DNA from 2 places in the Blautia aquisgranensis genome. Region 2 is predicted to be linked to the other one. Evidence: riboswitches for the same ligand, from Rfam matches in the RefSeq annotation. Region 2 holds a riboswitch; the other holds the start of a gene.

Region 1 (9,709 bases), on a different contig from region 2:
CTTTGATCGACAGCTTCGAAAAACGCAGCTGATAACTGCCCTCGCTTTTATACAGGCAGCGAAGCACCAGTATGCAGGAGATCAGCTGGGAGATCACGGTTCCAATTCCGACTCCCGCCACACTTAAATGACACACGATCACAAAAAACAGATTTAAGATCGCATTGGTAACTCCTGATATGATAAGAAACAGTAACGGACGTTTTGTATCTCCTACTGCCCGCAGGATCGCTGCGCCATAATTATAAAGCATAAAAAATGGCATTCCCAGGAAATAGATCCGCATATAAAGCGTGGAAAGATTGATTACATCATCCGGCGTTGCCATCAACTCCAGGCAGATTCTGGCAAAAACCACTCCCAGAAACGCCATGATGATCCCGCTGATCAGAGCCAGCAGAATCGATGTATGTACTGTTTCTGACATTTCCTCATCTTTACCGGCAGCATAAAATCTGGCTGCCAACACATTGGCGCCAAGAGAAATCCCGATAAAAAGATTGGTAAACACATTGATCAGCGCTGTGGTGGAACCTACTGCCGCCAGTGCCTCACTTCCGCTGAAACGTCCGACTACCACGATGTCCACTGCATTGAACATCAGCTGTAAGATACCGGACAGCATCAGTGGCAGTGAAAACGAGATCAGCTTGTCCATGATCGATCCATTGCACATATCGATCTCATACTTGTTTTTTTTCACGATTTCATCCCCCATAATCATACTTAGCTGAAATCATTATAGCACCTTTCGCTGAAAAGCTACAATGAAATATTTCTATGAAGAATATGCAGCGGCTGCATAAAATACGCAGCCGCACAGTAACGTGTATTTATCATTTTACTATCGTTCCAGAAGTCCTGCATCCCGAAGGTTTGCAAGAAGTGCATTAAAATCCTCCACAATATCATCTACTGTTGTTGCATTTCCCACAGCAGCTGCCGGGGTTACTGTTCCGGCCGGACCTGTTGCTCCAGCTTCTCCTGCAGGGCCGGTAGCTCCTGTTGGACCGGTGGCTCCCGTTGGACCGGTAACTCCTGCCGGACCGGTGGCCCCAGTTGCCCCAGTTGCTCCCGCTGGACCAGTGGCTCCCGCTGGACCAGTGGCTCCTATTGCTCCTGTTGGGCCGGTAACTCCTGCCGGACCGGTGGCTCCCGTATATCCCTGTATTCCCGGCTCCCCCTGCGGTCCCTGAGGACCCATAGGCCCCGGAACTCCCGGACAGCCTCTGGGACCGGTTGGTCCTGTAGGTCCCACAGGACCCGGACAACCTCTTGTTCCACATCTGTCACATCCACAGGAACTATGATTTCCATAACAGGACATACAGGACAAATCCTCATGACTGTCCTGCTGCATTTCCATTTCCTTACGTTTTCGATGCATGAACAGCATTCTGCGATCACCTCATAAGAAAATAACTTTCCCTACAGTATATGACAGCAGCATTTACCTGTGCATACGATTCCCGCAAGCCTGCACCCTGCCAGGATAATAAAGATATCTTTCTTTTTATACCAGACCATATTTTTCCCGAAAATATTTCTGGTTATACAATACTCCAGGATCTTCCGGTTTCTGTTCTCTCGCCTTCTTATGAAAAAAGAATGCCTGCTCCGGGCATCCCATCCTATCATAACAAACGCAAAGCTGCATATACGGCACAAATCCATGGCACTCAGCCATAAAAAAACCACCTTTTTTCTTATCTGTCGGCACAGTAAGCGCCTGCCCGTACCAGTAGGCAGCCTGTCTGTGCAGCTCTCTTTCCAGAAAAATTCCACCGACCTCACAGCAGATTTCTGCCCTCGGCACATCCATAGTCAGACTATAAAGAAAAGCTTCCAGTGCGTTTTTTTGTTCTCCCATTTTCCGGCAGCACTGTCCAAGTACATAACAGGCATCTATCTTATTTTCCAACCATCCGGACGGATTTTTCAGCAACTCCACCAGCACAGCCTCTGCCTCCGGATACCGCTGATGATAATACAGTTCTCTCCCATAATAAAGCTGATGTCTGGGTTCCAGCGTTTCTCCTCCTGCCAGCATTTTTTCATAGATCTGCAAATTCCTGTCCGGATCTCCCTGCACACATTTCCGGTGCTGAACTTCGATATCTGAATAAAAAATATTTCCCCTTGGCATTACCGCCTCATGTACTCTTCCACTCCACCGAAATCCCCCGGAAGTCTTCAGAATCCTTTCCCTGTAATAGGAAAACGTTGTCTTCCCATCAGTATCAAAGCCAACCGCATATTCCATCATCACTACATCAGTCTCTCCATCCAGAGCTGCCTTCAGCTTCTTCATTTTTTCCAGATTTTCCTCATTCATGACATCATCCGCATCCAGCCACATCCAGTAATCCGTGCATACTTTTTCCACGAGAAAATTCCTTGCAGCAGAAAAATCATCACACCAGACAAAATCAAATATCTGCGACGTATACTGTTCTGCAATTTCTTTCGTTCTGTCCGAAGAACCTGTATCCGCAATCAGAATCTCATCCATGATTCCAGAAATCGGTTTCAGGATCCTCTCCAGCACAGCTTCTTCATTTTTTACGATCATACAAAGACTGAGAGAACTCATATTTAATAATCGACCTTCATAACTTTATAAAATCTATGTACCTCTCTTTCGTTGTATGCCCTCTGTCATTTTCCCACATAAATTAAGAGAGCCTTATGTCGGCTCTCTTACCTGTTTTGTCTGATGCTTTTTCATTAAATCAATCCGTTGCCTTAGCCTTCGGATAAATTTGCTTCATCCTGTCATCATCAAAATGTGTATCTACCCATTCCAGGACTGTATTCTCCGTTTCAATTCCTTTAGCCCTCTGATCGTAACGCACAAGAGCCATGGAAGAAACAATAATATTAACAAACATGAAAACTGTCAGCATCCATGTAATGATCTTTCCAGGAAGAACAGGAATCTTCTCGATCCATGCAGATAAAACAGGATACACTTTTTTAAACCAGATCACAGCCGCAATTCCCCAGAAAAAGCAGTACAGAAGATTGATCCTGCCGCCCAGATTAAACGGAAGCTCACTGTAGTCCCAAAATACTTTTCCAAAAAAAATCTCTGTAAACACACTGCAAAGATACTCATAACCACCGCCAAGCAGTGTTCCCATCATAAAAAGAAAACTGTCACTGTGGTCTTTATATTTATAAAGAAGCAATGTTACAAGAGCCAGTGCCAGTCCCCACACAATGCTGAACGGCCCCCAGACAAGACTGCTCCGGCTCATCCAGTATCCCATGGTGACACGGCAGAAAATGGTCTCTACAATATCTCCCAGAAAAGCTCCGATGATAAACAGAAGCATGAGTTTATAAAAGCCGCACCCCTCTGCAAAAACACCTTCCTCTGCAGATTTCTCTGCTTTCCGGACCTTCTTTACTTTCGGATAAGCTTTCCTAATTCTTTTCTCGATCCACTGCGTGATCAGGAAGCTCAAATGATCGCTGACTTTATCCAGCTGTTCATTGGCTGCTGCCCACTGTTCCAGATTGGGACCTTTTTTTATCAGAAGCAAAAATGACGCTGTGATATCTATCGCCATTACTGCCATCAACACCAGCAGCAGAATATGCATCAAAAGTGTCGGCAGAAAAGAAAGCAGTTTCCATGTCAGAGCATTCCCCCATGTCACGCTCACAAATCCGAGAATACCCCATAAAAAAGATGCCGGAAAACAGATATATCCATCCAGGTTCCATTTTACATCAGAATAATCCCACCATCTCTCCTTAAAAGCTTTCTCGATCAGATGCCCGCCGATCCATTCGATCACTGTCGCATAAACCATCGAAAACAAAAACAGCCAAAATCCTGTCAACTCCTGTAAGCCCACCGAGATCAGCACTGCTGTAATACCATACATCACACAGAATGGACCGTTTACCAGACCTCTGTTTGAAAACTTTCGCTGCCGCAGTGTGGCTGTTACTGTCTCCAGAATCCATCCCAAGAATGAATATAAAAAAAACAGCCACAGCAATTCATACCCTGAAAAAACTCTCATTTGTACTTTCTCCTATTGTCATTCTCTGTTGTAACATTTTTATCAGAGTATATCATAAAGCAATATACTTTCTCAACAATACCCTGGCGTTTTCTTTTATTTTACAGAAGTACTTAATTTTAACTTTTTTCCTTCAGATTTTTATATTACAAAAATTATATCACCAGCTGCAGTATATCCTCTATATGTTCTGCAAGATGATCTGCCCCATTCAGTTCCCCTTTCTCACCATATCCATACAGGCATCCTATAAAAGGGCTTTTGCAGGCTCTGGCACATTCCAGATCCTGCCTTCTGTCTCCGACCACCAGATAAGGGCCTGCATATTCCCGGATGATTTCCTGCACAATTTCTGTCTTTGGACGGAATCCGTATGATTCACAGTCATAAAAACGGTCAAACCATCGTTCCATCCCAAATTCCTTCCAGTGTGCCTCACGATATGAAGCTTTACAGTTACTTAAGATCACAAGATGATATCTCCGGTTCTTCAAAGCTGTTAGCATCTCCTCTGCTCCCGGATACCACACTGCCTTATGTTTCCTGATCTGTCTTACCATCAGGTCTCCTACCATCCTGCTTGCCTGCTCTTTATAGCTCTGATCCAGCTCCGGCAAAAATGTATTCCACATTTCCTTACTGTTAAGTCCCAGCCATCCGGCAATTTCCGCCGAGCCTATCTCCCGTTCTTCTGCAGCCTTCTGTTTTGTCAGCCACTGATAGGTTTCACGAAATGCCGGTTCATAGATTCCAAGGGTATTATGGATCGTTCCATCATAATCGAATATGATCGTTTTTGTCATCATTTATTTTCCTGTCTTTTAGAGCTGCTTCATCAGATTGACCATCTCGATTGCAGATAACGCGCAGTCATAACCTTTATTTCCCGCTTTGCTTCCTGCACGCGCAATAGCCTGCTCGATATTTTCAGTCGTGATCACTCCGAATAAGACCGGGATTCCTGTTGCAAGTTCAACCTGTGCGATCCCCTTAGCAGATTCATTGCATACCAGATCATAATGTGAAGTATCTCCACGGATGACAGCTCCCACGCAGATAATTGCATCATATTTTCCTGACTGCGCCATTTTCTGTGCTGTAATCGGAATCTCAAATGCTCCCGGTACCCATGCTGCAGTAATATTCTCTTCTTCTACTCCATGTCTTACCAGTCCGTCGACTGCCCCTCCCAATAATTTATTCACAATGATCTCATTGAATCTCGCTGCCACGATACCAACCTTCATTCCCTCCGGTGCTACTACTTTTCCTTCTACTAAATTGATCTGTCTCATTTTTTCTTCCTCCTGATATTTGCTGTTTTTTATAAATTTATTTCTTTAAAAATATGACCCATCTTTTCCTGCTTCGTCTTCATATATTTCCGGTCATACTTTTGTACCGGAATCTCCAGAGGTACTCTCTCATTGATCTTCAGCCCGAATTCACCAAGTCCATAAACTTTATCCGGGTTATTTGTCAGTAATCTTAATGATTTCACACCAAGGTCTGACAGTATCTGTGCCCCGACCCAGTACTCTCTGAGATCCGGTGCAAATCCTAACTTCACATTAGCCTCCACAGTATCGTATCCCTGTTCCTGAAGCGCATATGCTTTGATCTTATTGATCAGTCCGATTCCTCTGCCTTCCTGTCTCATATACAGAATGATTCCTCTGCCTTCCGACTCTACCTGGCGCATTGCTGTCTGCAGCTGCAAGCCGCAATCACATCTGAGCGATCCGAATGCATCCCCTGTCAGACACTCCGAATGTACCCGGCAAAGCACATCCTCACCATCTCCTATATCACCTTTTACCAGTGCCAGATGGTGCTCTCCTGTAATGTCATTGATATATCCATACATTTTAAAATCACCGTACTGTGTTGGGAGGTTTGCAGCTGCTTCCTCCTTTACATGCTTTTCATGTATTCTTATATAATCCTGCAGATCACGGATGGTAATAAATGTAAGGTTATGCTCTTTTGCCATTTCCCATAGCTGTGATGTACGCATCATCGTGCCATCTTCTTTCATAACTTCACAGCACACACCACATTCTTTCAGCCCGGCAAGTCTCATAAGATCTGTCGTTGCCTCTGTATGGCCATTCCGTACCAGAACCCCGCCTTTTCTGGAAATAAGTGGAAATACATGTCCTGGTCTTCTGAAATCCTCCGGTTTCGACTCATCATCCACACACTTCATAATGGTATAGGAGCGCTCTGCTGCTGAGATACCGGTCGTTGTATCTGCGTGATCCACTGCCACGGTAAATGCTGTACTGTGATTGTCCGTATTTTCAGCAACCATCGGTGGAAAATTCAATCTCGCTGCAAGTTCCGCACTCATCGGTGTACAGATAAGACCCTTTGCATAGGTCGCCATGAAATTAATATTTTCCCTGGTCGCAAACTCTGCCGCACATATCAGATCTCCCTCATTTTCTCTGTCCGGATCATCTGTGACCAGAACTATTTTCCCTTCCTTAAGATCCCTAAGTGCCTCTTCAATTGTATTGTACTGATAGTTTTGTGACATACTATATATCCTCCTGTTCTAAAATCCGAATTCTTCAAGAAACTCCATCGTAATTCCGGATTCTTTTTTCTCTTCTTCGTTTTTTCTGATGCCAAGCAGTTTTTCTACGTATTTTCCGATCACATCATTTTCCAGATTAACCAGATCCCCCGGCATTTTTTCCAAAAGAGTTGTTTCTTCTCCTGTATGTGGAATGACCGACACTTGAAAACCAGCTTCATCAATCCTTGCAACTGTCAGGCTGATCCCATCAATGCAGATTGATCCTTTTTCCACGATCAGATGCAAAATCTGTGGTGATGTCTCAATCGATACCCAGATGGCATTTTCTTCCCGGAGCATGGAACGTATCACACCAGTCCCATCAATATGGCCACTTACTATGTGTCCCCCGAACCTGCCATCTGCAGCCATTGCTCGTTCCAGGTTTACCTGGCTTCCGGTTTTGCAGCTGCCAAGACTGCTTCTTCTGATCGTCTCTGCCATCACATCGGCGGTAAATCCGTCCGGCTGGATCGACGTAACTGTCAGACACACGCCATTCACGGCAATGCTGTCACCGATTCTTGTGCCTTCCAGTACCTTCCTGGCTTTCACTGCCAGGATCCCTGATTCCCCTGTCAGCTGTATATAACGGACTTTTCCTTTCTCTTCTACGATTCCTGTAAACATGATTCCTCCTGTTTTTTATCACACACCTGACATTTTATCCTGATATCCTCACCGATCTGGCAGATATCTGTATATTTCAGTTCAACTGCTTCAGACGGCAGTTCAACTCCAATACCCTCTACCGGTGTCTTCCCGGCCACACCACCAAACAACTTTGGTGCCACAAAAGCCTGTACTTCCTTTACAATTCCAGCTCGCAGTGCACTGTCATTTAATGTACCTCCTCCCTCCAGGAGGATGCTGTCAATGCCTCTGTTTCCAAGATCTGCCATCAGCTTCTTAAGGTCTATCTGATTCTTTTCATCGGGACAGTAAATGGTTTCAACTCCCATGGTATGTAATATTTTTATTTTCTCTTCTGTATTTTTCTGATCTGCATAAGCCACGATCGTCCGGTACTTTTCCGCACTTTTTACGATCTGACTGTCCGGCGGGATTCTGAGCTTACTGTCACACACAATCCTGACAGGACTTTTCCAGCCTTCTATCCGGACGTTTAACATCGGATCATCTGCAAGCACAGTTCCAATGCCTGCCATGATCCCCATATACTGATGCCGCATATGCTGTACTTCTTTTCGTGCAGCTTCTCCGGTGATCCATTTTGATGCTCCTGTTTTCGTTGCGATCTTCCCATCCAGTGTCATGGCATACTTCATTACCACATAAGGAGTCTTCGTAGTAATATAATGGAAAAACACCGGGTTCAGCTGATCACATTCTTCTCTCATAAAATCTTCAACTACTGTTACACCGGCTTCCCTTAACATCTGTACACCTTTTCCTGCCACTTTCGGATTCGGATCTCGGGAACCGATCACCACTTTTCTGATCTTCTGTTCAATGATCGCTTCCGTACATGGAGGTGTTTTACCATGATGACAGCAAGGCTCCAACGTGACATAAATCACCGCACCTTCTGCTGATTCTGTAAGAGAAGCAATTGCATTACGTTCCGCGTGAAGTTCTCCATACTTTTTATGATAGCCTTCCCCGATGATCTTTCCGTCTTTTACGATCACTGCCCCTACCATCGGATTGGGATTCGTCCAGCCTTCTCCTTTTTTGGCCAGCTGAATTGCCCGAAGCATATATTCCTGATCCGTCATTTCTATTCCTTCTTTCTTATTCCTGTTCTTTGCCTGGTATTTCGAAAACGATGTACCAGATACAAAAAAAGCCTGCAGAAATATCTGCAGGGTGGAATTAATCTGTTACATATGATCGATAAATGAATGTCTGATTATTTCCTACATAAAAAGCTCTGAAATGGATCACCATCTCAGAGCTCTGATACTACATTCATTCATACAAAAATCAACTGTACTATCATCTTCTTCCATCCAGACTGTACTGTCGGCCCCGGAATCTCACCGGATCATGCCTCTCGGCTCGCGGGCTTTACCGCCGGTAGGGAATCTCACCCTGCCCTGAAGATATCTTTTTGTTCATTTTAATACTTTATCTATTATTTGTAAAGCAGAATTTTTATTTTACGCATTTCACATTTTTCTCGGGAGTTTGACAGTTGAATAATCAAAACTCACCCTGCAGGCCTTATAAAACCTGCATTTTTTATGTCAAATTTTACGTTTTTATATGTACTTGTTTATAATAGTGTAGTGTAATAAAAGAAAAAAGGATTTATTTATCATGTATATCGCAATCACAGGCAGTAAAAATAATAAAGATGTATATATTTATCGTTCTTTCCGCAAAGAAAACGGAAAAGCCTCTTCATGTATTTATAAAAAACTTGGGAAGTACAATGCCCTTCTGGAACAGTTTGATGGGAATGAATACAAGTTGATGGTGTGGTCAAAGGAACAGGCAGCAAAAGAAACAGAACTTTATAAGCAGCATACCGGAAAAGTGTCTGTAGAGTTCTCCAAAGCGTCAACTTTTATACAACAGACCAGATATTGGAAACATTACGCTCTATGCAAATGACTCTGCTGAACACAGCGAGCGGATATATCCCCTCTTATACAAGAACCGAACTAACCGATGCCTTACATAAAATATTTGATTTTAGAACGGATCATGAATTCATTACTAAAGCAGATATGCGGACCCTCATCAAGAATACAAAACAGATAAAATCAAAGCAAGGATAATATAGTACATATCGCTGCAAAAAGAAAAACGGCCACAACACCCATATTTACTGGGTTTGTAGCCGTTTTGTCACCTTACAACTGTCAAAGATGGGATCTTAACACAAACGCGAAGGCAGAACAACCAATTGCCGGAATCATCAGAATGATTGTTACTTTACCGTAAATCTGCAAAACTGCGCACAGTTTCTGTAGACTCCACAGTCCTACTGTATGCAAACCCAAGATTCTTCAGGGTATTGATGACCCTTTCGTCATATTCTCCAAACGCATAAGAACATCCCCTGATAATCCTTCCCGTTTCTCTCTCCAGACTGCATCTGTCCTGATAAAATTCCTGA
Region 2 (9,709 bases):
AGAGCAGGTAGGTTATAAAGATCAGTTTTATTTCAGCCGGATTTTTTATTCCTATACAGGAGTAAGGCCGTCAGAATACGTGGAAAAAGAAACAATTGAAACAATATAAAAAATGGAGGGCAAAGGTATGCTGTACCATAATGGGGAAAAACTGACAGAGGAGAAATTTCAGAATCCGGGAAGCGAGTACCGGGCAGCACCGTTCTGGGCATGGAACTGCAAAATGACAGAGGCGGAGATCGACAATACACTGGAGGCATTAAAGGCCATGGGAATGGGCGGCGGACATATTCACTGCCGTACAGGAATGGACAACCCATATATGAGCGAGGAATTTCTGAATCTGGTGAAGTATGCCTGGAAACAGAGCAGGGAAAAAGATATGCTCACCTGGCTTTATGATGAAGATCGCTGGCCGTCAGGAGCAGGCGGCGGACTGGTAACGAAAGATCATAAATACAGGATCCGTTTTCTTCTTTTTACACCGGAACGCCAGGAGGGAAAAAAGATCGAAAACAGCGAGCTGCGTTCTTCCGGACAGGCGGTAAGAAGCAACGAGAGAACTTTTCTCGGAAGATATCAGGTGCGTCTTGAGGGCGGGTATCTGGCCGAGTATGAAAAGATCAGCGAGGATGCACAGCTGAAAGATGGATTTGCGGAGTGGTTTGCATATCTTGAGGTGTCCGGTGACAATCCGTGGTTCAATAACGAAGCGTATCTGAATACCCTGGACAAAGAGGCTGTAAAGCGTTTTATTCAGGTGACACATGAAAAATATTTTGAAAATCTGGGAGAGGAATTCGGAAAAACAGTTCCTGCGATCTTTACAGACGAACCGCAGTTTTCTCATAAAGAATGCCTGGATTTTGCAGAAGAGAAAAAGGATGTGACGATTCCGTATACGGATGATCTGGATGAAACCTTTCAGGCTGCATACGGACACAGTCTGCTTGAACATCTGCCGGAGCTGTTCTGGGAGCTACCGGGAGAAGCAGTTTCCCGGATTCGATATGAGTATCATGACCATATTGCAGAGCGTTTCGCAGATGCTTTTGCAGATACCATCGGTGGATGGTGCAAGGAGCATGGAATTGCACTGACCGGACATATGATGGAAGAGCCGACTCTGGAGACACAGACAGCAGCACTTGGTGAGGCGATGCGTTCTTATCGTTCTTTTGAGATTCCGGGAATCGACATGCTCTGTGACAGAAGAGAGCTTTCTACCGCGAAACAGGCAGAAAGCGCGGTTCATCAGTTTGGAAGAGAGGCCATGACCAGCGAGCTCTATGGAGTTACAAACTGGGATTTTGATTTCCGTGGACATAAGCTTCAGGGTGACTGGCAGGCAGCACTTGGTGTAACCGTCCGTGTTCCGCATCTGACCTGGACTTCCATGGCCGGTGAGGCGAAGCGAGATTATCCGGCATCCATCAGTTATCAGTCACCATGGTATAAAGAATATCCTCTTGTGGAGAATTATTTTGCCAGAGTGAATACAGCACTGACAAGAGGTATTCCGCATGTGAAGCTTGCTGTGATCCATCCGGTAGAGTCCTATTGGCTTTTCTGGGGACCGAAGGAGCAGACAGCACCGATCCGTGAGGAGATGGATGAGAACTTTATTCACATGATCGACTGGCTGCTTTATGGGACAGTGGATTTTGATTTTATCTCAGAATCTCTGCTTCCGGACCTGAATAAGGGACAGAAGGATGAGAAGCTTCTGAAGGTCGGAGCTATGAAATATGACACGGTGCTTGTTCCTAATTGTCTGACACTTAGAAACTCCACACTGGAGATCCTGGAGAAATTTAAGGCAAGAGGCGGCCGCGTGATCTTTGCGGGACAGCTTCCGAAATATGCAGATGCCTATCCGTCTGACCGGGGAACGAAGCTGGCAGAAAAATGCGAGACAGTAGCATTCAGCAAGTATCGTCTTCTGGAAGCTGTAAAAGCTGCAAGAGATATCGAGATTCTGGAGGCAGATGGAAAACCATCCACAAATCTGATCTATCAGATGCGTGAGGAAGGGGAGAACCGCTGGCTGTTCCTGTGTCATGTGAACCGTACAGAGAAGGTTTCAGATGCCTGCATTGTGATCAATGAGCTGCAGGAGCGTAAGAAAAATCAGGATCTTCCAAGAGAAGAGAAGCTTCGTATCCAGATTCGTGGTTTATGGAAAGTAACGGTATATGATGCCATGACCGGAAAAATCTATCCGGTGACAGCAAAGTACCATAAAGGGGACACTGTTCTGAAACGCAGCATGTTCGACCATGACAGCCTGCTTCTCTGGCTGGAACCTCTGACAGAAGCAGAAGTGAAGAAACTTATTTTAGAGAGAAAGAGCTGTTCTGCCGGTGCATGCGAAGTATCAGGTTTCGGATATGAGCTTCCGATTTCTGATCAGGTGGAGATCGTACGAAGCGAACCGAATGTAAGTATTCTGGATCTTGCAGAGTATGCTTTTGACGGAGGTGAATGGAAGCCGGAGGAAGAGATCCTGCGTATTGATAACCGTTTCCGTGAAAAGCTTGGTTATCCGCTCCGTATGGAGGCTTTTGCACAGCCATGGACCAATGATAAGGTGGAAGGATTTGAGCATACACTGTCTCTTAAATTCCACATTCATACAGAAGCAGATCTGAAAGGAACTTTCCTGGCTATGGAGAATGATGAGAAGACGAAGATCTTCTTGGATGAGAAAACTGTGGAAAACAAGGCAGAAGGCTGGTATGTGGATCACTGCATCCGCAAAGTTCCAATGCCGGATATGGAAGCAGGTGAGCATGAGCTGATCGTGGAGATTCCTTATAATTCCAAGGTAAATATTGAAGCAATGTTCCTTCTGGGAGAATTTTCCGTGAAGGTTGTGGGACGGGATCAGGTGTTTGGAGAAGTGCAGCATAAGGCTGCATTCAGTGATCTCACAGCACAGGGCTATCCGTTCTACGGTGGAAATGTGACTTATAAGATTCCGTTTGTCAGCACCGGCGGCGAGGTGACAGTGCGCGAAAACATGTTCCGAGCACCGGTTCTCAAGGCTTCCGTTGATGGAAAGGAAGCCGGTTACATTGCGTTTTCTCCGTATGAATTATCTCTCGGAGAGCTGGAAGCCGGCGAGCATGAGCTGGAGCTGACTGTGTTCGGAAACAGAGTGAACACTTTCGGAACTCTGCATAACTGCGATCAGAAAGAGGACTGGTACGGACCAAACGCATGGAGAACAACCGGTGATCTCTGGGCGTATGAATACCAGCTGAAACCAACAGGACTTCTCAAGGCACCGGTGCTTATGAAAAAATAGGGTTGTAATTACTGAATAAGTGCGTTATAATGACCACAGAAAAGAAAATTTCTTCGGGGCAGGGTGCAATTCCCTACCGGCGGTATAGTCCGCGACCCGCTTCGGCGGCTGATCTGGTGAAATTCCAGGACCGACAGTAAAGTCTGGATGAGAGAAGAACGCGCAGTATTTTTAAACGTGATCAATACCCCGGGAAGAAGTTCCCGGGGCTTTTTATGTCAGGAAATATTTTTCCGGCATAAAGATTTCTTGTAGAAATTTTCTTTGGAATATTTCGAAAGAAGGAGAGAGAATTATGAGTGAACAGGTATTACAGAGAGGAAATGCCATGGAAAGGAGCAGAACAAGGACGATTGCCCAGGTAGCTATGCTTGGTGCTGTCGCAGGAGTATTAATGAATCTGGAATTTCCGATTCCGTTCCTTGCGCCGTCTTTTTATCAGCTTGACTTTTCCGAGGTGCCGGTTATGGTAGGAACTTTTGCCATGGGACCGGTGGCAGGTATTCTCATTGAGCTTGTGAAGATTCTCGTACATCTTGTGACTAAGGGAACCATGACAGCAGGTGTCGGTGATGTGGCCAACTTCCTTTTTGGATGTGCTTATGTAGTGCCGGCAGGACTGATCTACCGTTTCCGTCATAAGAAGAGCAGAGCACATGCAGTTGCAGGTATGGCAGTGGGAACGATCCTGACATCAATTCTTGCATGCTTTATCAATGCATTCGTATTGCTTCCGGCCTATGGTAAGGCTTTTGGAATGCCGATCGAGACCTTTATCCAGATGGGAAGTGCTGTACACAGCTCTGTAAACGGATTGCTTACATTTGCGCTGCTGATCATTGCACCGTTTAATATCTTCAAGTATGCAGTAACCTCCCTGATCGTATTTGTGATCTACAAGAAGATCCGTGTTGTGCTGAAGGGTGACTGATAAAATAAATAAAGCAAAAGTGCCATGTAACTGGTAGCTGCCATCTGGCAGCAAGGTTACATGGCACTTTTGTTTTATACGGCTTGTTGTATTGCTATGCAGCTCTTTCGGCATTTTTCATAATGCCGAGCTCTCTTCTGGCAAAAATAACTGCAAGTACGAAAGCAGCAGTATCTGCGATCGGACCTGCGTACATGACACCGTCGATTCCCATGAAAAGCGGGAAGATGATGATCAGCGGCAGCAGGAAGATCACCTGTCTTGTGAGGGACATGACAATACCCAGCTTTGCCTTACCGATGGAGGTAAAGAATCCGGAGGACATAGGCTGGATACCGTTGGCAAAGGTCATCAGCATGAAGATCTTGAGATAACGTTCTGCAAACTGGAAGTACAGGTCGCTTCCGTTTCCGAAGATGCTTACGATCTGATGTGGGAAAAACTGGAAGCAGATAAAAAATATCGTTGCGATCACAGTACATAAGGTCACAGAATAGCGATATGTCTGACGTACACGGCTGTAATTTTCGGCACCGTAGTTAAAGCCCCAGATGGGCTGGGAACCCTGCGATATTCCGATACAGATAGCCATGAATACCTGGTTGACTTTTGAGATGATACCAACGCAGGCGATGGGAATATCACTTCCATAAACAGAAGCTGCGCCATAATGACGAAGGATATTGTTCATGACGATCTGGACGGCAGCCATGGCGATCTGATTGATACATGCCGCAAGTCCCAGGGAAAAGATCATGGACAGATTTTGCATTTGGGGGATCAGCATGGAACGGTCAAGATACATTTTTCGCAGTCTTGCGAAATAGAAGATGACCAGTAATCCGGAAACCATCTGTCCGATCACGGTTGCCCATGCAGCGCCCTTGATGCCCCACCCGAATCCGAAGATAAAAAGTGGATCCAGGATCGTATTGATAATGGCACCGATCAGTGTACAGGTCATGGAGTATGTGGGGCTTCGGTCTGCACGGACCAGATGATTGCCGCCGGTACTCAGAACATAAAACGGGAGACCGATGGCTGTGATTCCCATATAGTCAATGGCATATGGCATTACATCCGGCGTTCCGCCAAAAAAAGTGAGCAGTGGCTTCAGGAACAGAAGAACGATCATTGCGATCACTGCGCCGAAGAGCACCAGTGAGGAAAGTCCGGTTCCTGCGATAGAGCTGGCTTTTTTTTCATGGCCTGCACCCATTTCCAGGTTATAATTGGAGGCACTTCCGATACCAAGGAGAAGTGCTGCCGCTGTGGAGATGATCGTTACCGGAAAAGCGATATTGGTAGCCGCATTTCCAAGCATTCCCACCCCCTGCCCGATAAAAATCTGATCGACAATATTATAAAGGGCACTGACCAGCATACTGATGATCGCGGGAATGGCGAATTTTGCGATCAGGCTGCCTACGGGAGCTGTTCCCAGGGGATTCCCAGCCTGAGTGGCAGTTGTCTGGTTTTTCAATTTTTTTCCTTCTTTCTTAGTAGATATTGCGTAATAAAAGACAGCATTTTTGCAGAAGCAGAAAGGCTGTCAAAGTGTAATTGTACGTTGAGTATAACATTTTTTTCAGATGAGTGAAAGCATAAAATTGACCTTTCTTCTGAGATGGGCTACAATGTTTTTATGAAATTTCAGCAGAAAATATTTCGGAAGGAGCTTTTTTAAGATGGGTAAGATCAACAGTGTAAAAAAACTTACAGACAATAAATTCGTGAATCTTTACGGGGTGGATGCGACCAGTGTACATAACACACCGGTTTCTTATTTTGTGGCTTCCAGAGCGAAGAGTGTAGAAGATATGAAGCTTTCTACAAGGGAGAATCACCCGGATGGCGTGATCATCTACAGTGTTTACGGTGAGAATCATGATAAAGTAGTTCTGATCCGTCAGTACCGCTACACGATAGGGGGATATATTTATGAATTTCCGGCAGGCCTGGTGGAGCCGGGCGAGGATTTTCATGAGAGTGCAGTGCGGGAGCTTTTTGAGGAAACAGGACTGAAGCTTGATCCGCTGAAGGTTGATGAGGCTTTTGAGAAGCCGTACTTTACGACGATCGGAATGACAGATGAGTCCTGTGCAACTGTTTACGGCTATGCCAGCGGTGAGATCAGTGCAGCGGCACAGGAGGACAGCGAGGAAATCGAGGTTGTCATCGCGGACAGAGACGAAGTCCGCAGGATTCTGAAAGAAGAGAGAGTTGCGATCGTATGCTCCTATATGCTGATGCATTTCCTGAATGAAGAGGAGCCGTTTGATTTTTTGAAGAGGATCTGAGAAAACACAGGGGGAATCTGCTGATATAGCAAATTCCCCCTGACTGTTTGTTGACTTACAATTCGACGATCATACCGGTTTCTTTATCATATTTACAATATTTACCGCTTCCGGAAATAAATGGCTGATAGGTATCGGTACGGGTATCTTTGATATAAACGATTCCTGTGGCAATCATCTCTACCAGTGAGAAACGTTTGCTGAGGCTGGAGATCCAGCGGTAGGTCTTCTGGTTGCCATCGTCCGCCATGATAAGATTGTAGCCGCCCGGACAGGCCTCCAGTGAAAAATATACCTTCTGTGCCCGGAAGGATACATTAAATACCTGACCTGTGATATAGTCGGAAAAATTATCTTCCACGAATTTATGGAAAGAAAGCAGATCATAGGTCTTGCCGGTCACTTCATCAGTGATCTTGTCACCACGTTCGATACGTGCTTTCAGCAGCTTCAGGACTTCGATCGTCCAGTTCACAAAGGAAATACTGCTGTAACTCATGCTCTCCTGAAGCTGATCGATCAGTTTCTTGGAAAGGACATTGGATCTTGACGCTTCGTTAAAAAGTTCTTCGTTCATAATATTCCCTCCAGAATTTTATTTCCATGTAGGATCTTACGTGTTTTTTGTACCTTTTATTATAAGTCTGAATTGTGCATAAAGCAATAAAAAAACACACAAAATAAAAACAAAAGCACATAATTGATACAAAATTAACAAATATATACGAAAAATGTCAGTATTTCAAATGAAAAAGAACCGACATTCCGGGTTTACGAAATGCCAGTTCTTCCGTCAGGATTCAATATATTTTATATTATAATGGAAAATAAATCTTATCAAACTCGCCGACGATCTCAGATACAGCCTCATAAAGACCAGGATAAGTAGTTTCCGGACCCCCCATGGTAAGTCCCGGAATGATATAGCGAGGTCCGGATGCCTCCAGAAGCTCCTTAAGACCTGCACGGACTTTTTCACGGGTCCAGTCTGCACGGTCATAGATACCGTTATCAAGCCCGCCCATGATGGTGATCTGACCGCCGTATTTCCGGATCAGCTCAGGAATATTATTAGTTCCGACGGCACCCTGGAAAACATCAATTCCCATTTCAATCATTTCAGGAACGAGATCAGCAGCATAGGAATCAGAGTGATGAATGATAACCTCAACACCGTGTGCTTTCCAGTAACCGTAGATCTTTTTGTATGCAGGAAGAATAAACTCATCAAACATCTCCTTGGAGATAAACAGGCTTCGCTGGCTGCCCCAGTCATCGTGGTGGAAAAGGGCATCCGGATGAACATATTTGATCGTTTCTTCTGCAAGAGTGATTTCCCAGTCAGTCAGATAGTCGATCAGTTCGTGCATAGCCTCCGGCTCGTCGTAGAAATTGATCATAGCGTCTTCCATACCCATCAGATAATGAAGCTTTTCAAAAATACCACAGAAAACCTTTGCAGTGACAAATTTCTCTTTACGGTCAATGTGGGAAACCTGTTCGATGCAGTCCTTCCATGCTTCGGGCGGAAGAACAAGATTTGGGGCTTTTACATAGTCACGCCAGTGTGCAACATCCTTGCAGACCTTGTCTTCACCTTCACAGCATGGAAACGGTCCGGGAACACCAGCTGGGAATTTGTTTTTTACGCCCCAGCCATTGACCCATTCACCGCCGGGAATGATATTTCCGAAGTAGATCGGAAACAGAGGATCGTTGATCCATTCCTGATATTCATACTGTTTCACGAAACGGTCCGGATGGCCGCCTTTGATTGTTTCCATAAAATTTTCACGAATTGTAAGCATGGTAAAAGCCTCCTTTTATTTATGTCCGTATGTATACAGTGTCTCAAACATTGCTTCCAGATTTTCGCGTTTTGCATTGTCGATGCAGGCGTTGGTGTCAAAGATATATCCGCCGCCAGGTGCACAGATATCGATCAGCTTCTTGGTCTCGTCAATAACCTGCTGTCTGGTACCATGCTCCAGAATATAGATCGGAAGATTACCGGAAATAGCAGCAGTACCGCCGAGGATCTTTTTTGCACGGGCCATGTCCGCTGTCTCAAAATGATAGATGACCTTGCCCTTCGGTATATCAGCCAGCTGTTCCAGACGGGTGTTGTAACGGCCTTCTGTATAAATATATGGAGTAACTCCCATATCGATCAGGGCCATCATACATTTCTTAAGCGGTTTCCAGTAGATACGTTCATACTGCTCCGGACTCATAAAGCCGTCCATTCCTTTGTGAAGTGGGAAGAAAACACGTTTTACAGGGAGCGGTGCAAAGCGGAAATACTGCCAGGATTCAATCTGGATATCGGCAAGCATATCACAGGCTGCCTCCAGCTCATCCGGATATTCCAGCTGGTCAGTAAGCGTTGCGAGAGTTCCGCGGTAGTAATCACCGATGATATCAAACGGTGCCTCGCCTGCACCTGTGAACATTGGTGGGAAGCCAAGATCAGCAAGGCGGTTGGATACGGCATTGGAAGCATCAGCAGCCTTGGCATCCTCTTCACCGATCTTTGCGAGAAGAGAAAAAGCTTCCTGTGCCTGCCTGGAATAAAGGGAAGCCAGCGGCGTGGTATTCAGAATGATGGATGGAACGAAACGGATATCAGCCAGACCTTTCAGTGCAGGAAAAGCTCTCGGAATATATTTACGTAGCATAAAACCGGTAAAATCCTTCAGAAGCTCGGGATATTCACTGTCATCCATATATTCGTTCTCGATAACCTGATGTGTGGAAAAATCAGGAACGCTGGTTCCGGGACGGCCCGGCCAGTCGATCATGGTGGACTGTGCCAGCTCATTGGCTTTTCCGCTGGTGAAGCCGGTATGTGTGGCTGCGTCAGGCTGAAATTCCTGATAAAATTTCACCAGAGCTTCGGAGGCAGCCGGAAAATCATACATGGCGGCTTTGTAAGAGGAGCCTTCCAGGTTATAGGGAAGAGCGCCGAACATGGGACACATCGGGATACGTTCCGGCTCTTTTAAAGCGGTGGCATCTTCTACCAGATGGATACGTTTTGCAAATTTTTCGGCTGCAGGAGCATCTTTTTCGGATGCACGGACATTAGTAGCAAACCATGAGGAACTTGCATCAAAATTCTTTCTATCTTCCATAACAATGAACACCTCTTTCTTGATTTATTTGTAT

The links. A riboswitch is a leader RNA that binds a small molecule or an ion and turns the genes downstream of it on or off. The one in region 2 is predicted to bind FMN.
Region 1: linked by a shared signal. The riboswitch ahead of ribD (bifunctional diaminohydroxyphosphoribosylaminopyrimidine deaminase/5-amino-6-(5-phosphoribosylamino)uracil reductase RibD) and the one ahead of WMO28_RS03505 (ECF transporter S component) in region 2 are both predicted to bind FMN.

The regions. Positions count from the first base shown of each region.
Region 1 is NZ_JBBMEJ010000001.1:85,598-95,306, forward strand. Features, by position in the region: gene WMO28_RS00430 (MATE family efflux transporter) at 1-718, opposite strand, end outside; gene WMO28_RS17085 (collagen-like domain-containing protein) at 845-1,396, opposite strand; gene WMO28_RS00440 (glycosyltransferase) at 1,514-2,593, opposite strand; gene WMO28_RS00445 (putative ABC transporter permease) at 2,733-4,037, opposite strand; gene WMO28_RS00450 (HAD family hydrolase) at 4,193-4,843, opposite strand; gene ribH (6,7-dimethyl-8-ribityllumazine synthase) at 4,859-5,332, opposite strand; gene WMO28_RS00460 (bifunctional 3,4-dihydroxy-2-butanone-4-phosphate synthase/GTP cyclohydrolase II) at 5,362-6,579, opposite strand; gene ribE (riboflavin synthase) at 6,598-7,251, opposite strand; gene ribD (bifunctional diaminohydroxyphosphoribosylaminopyrimidine deaminase/5-amino-6-(5-phosphoribosylamino)uracil reductase RibD) at 7,233-8,360, opposite strand; FMN riboswitch at 8,579-8,693, opposite strand; partial or broken gene WMO28_RS00475 (IS1634 family transposase) at 8,905-9,150, shown strand; gene WMO28_RS00480 (polysaccharide deacetylase family protein) at 9,526-9,709, opposite strand, start outside.
Region 2 is NZ_JBBMEJ010000003.1:5,149-14,857, forward strand. Features, by position in the region: gene WMO28_RS03495 (response regulator) at 1-109, shown strand, start outside; gene WMO28_RS03500 (glycosyl hydrolase) at 128-3,310, shown strand; FMN riboswitch at 3,356-3,473, shown strand; gene WMO28_RS03505 (ECF transporter S component) at 3,606-4,241, shown strand; gene WMO28_RS03510 (MATE family efflux transporter) at 4,336-5,724, opposite strand; gene WMO28_RS03515 (NUDIX domain-containing protein) at 5,930-6,541, shown strand; gene WMO28_RS03520 (hypothetical protein) at 6,597-7,118, opposite strand; gene WMO28_RS03525 (uroporphyrinogen decarboxylase family protein) at 7,357-8,349, opposite strand; gene WMO28_RS03530 (uroporphyrinogen decarboxylase family protein) at 8,365-9,675, opposite strand.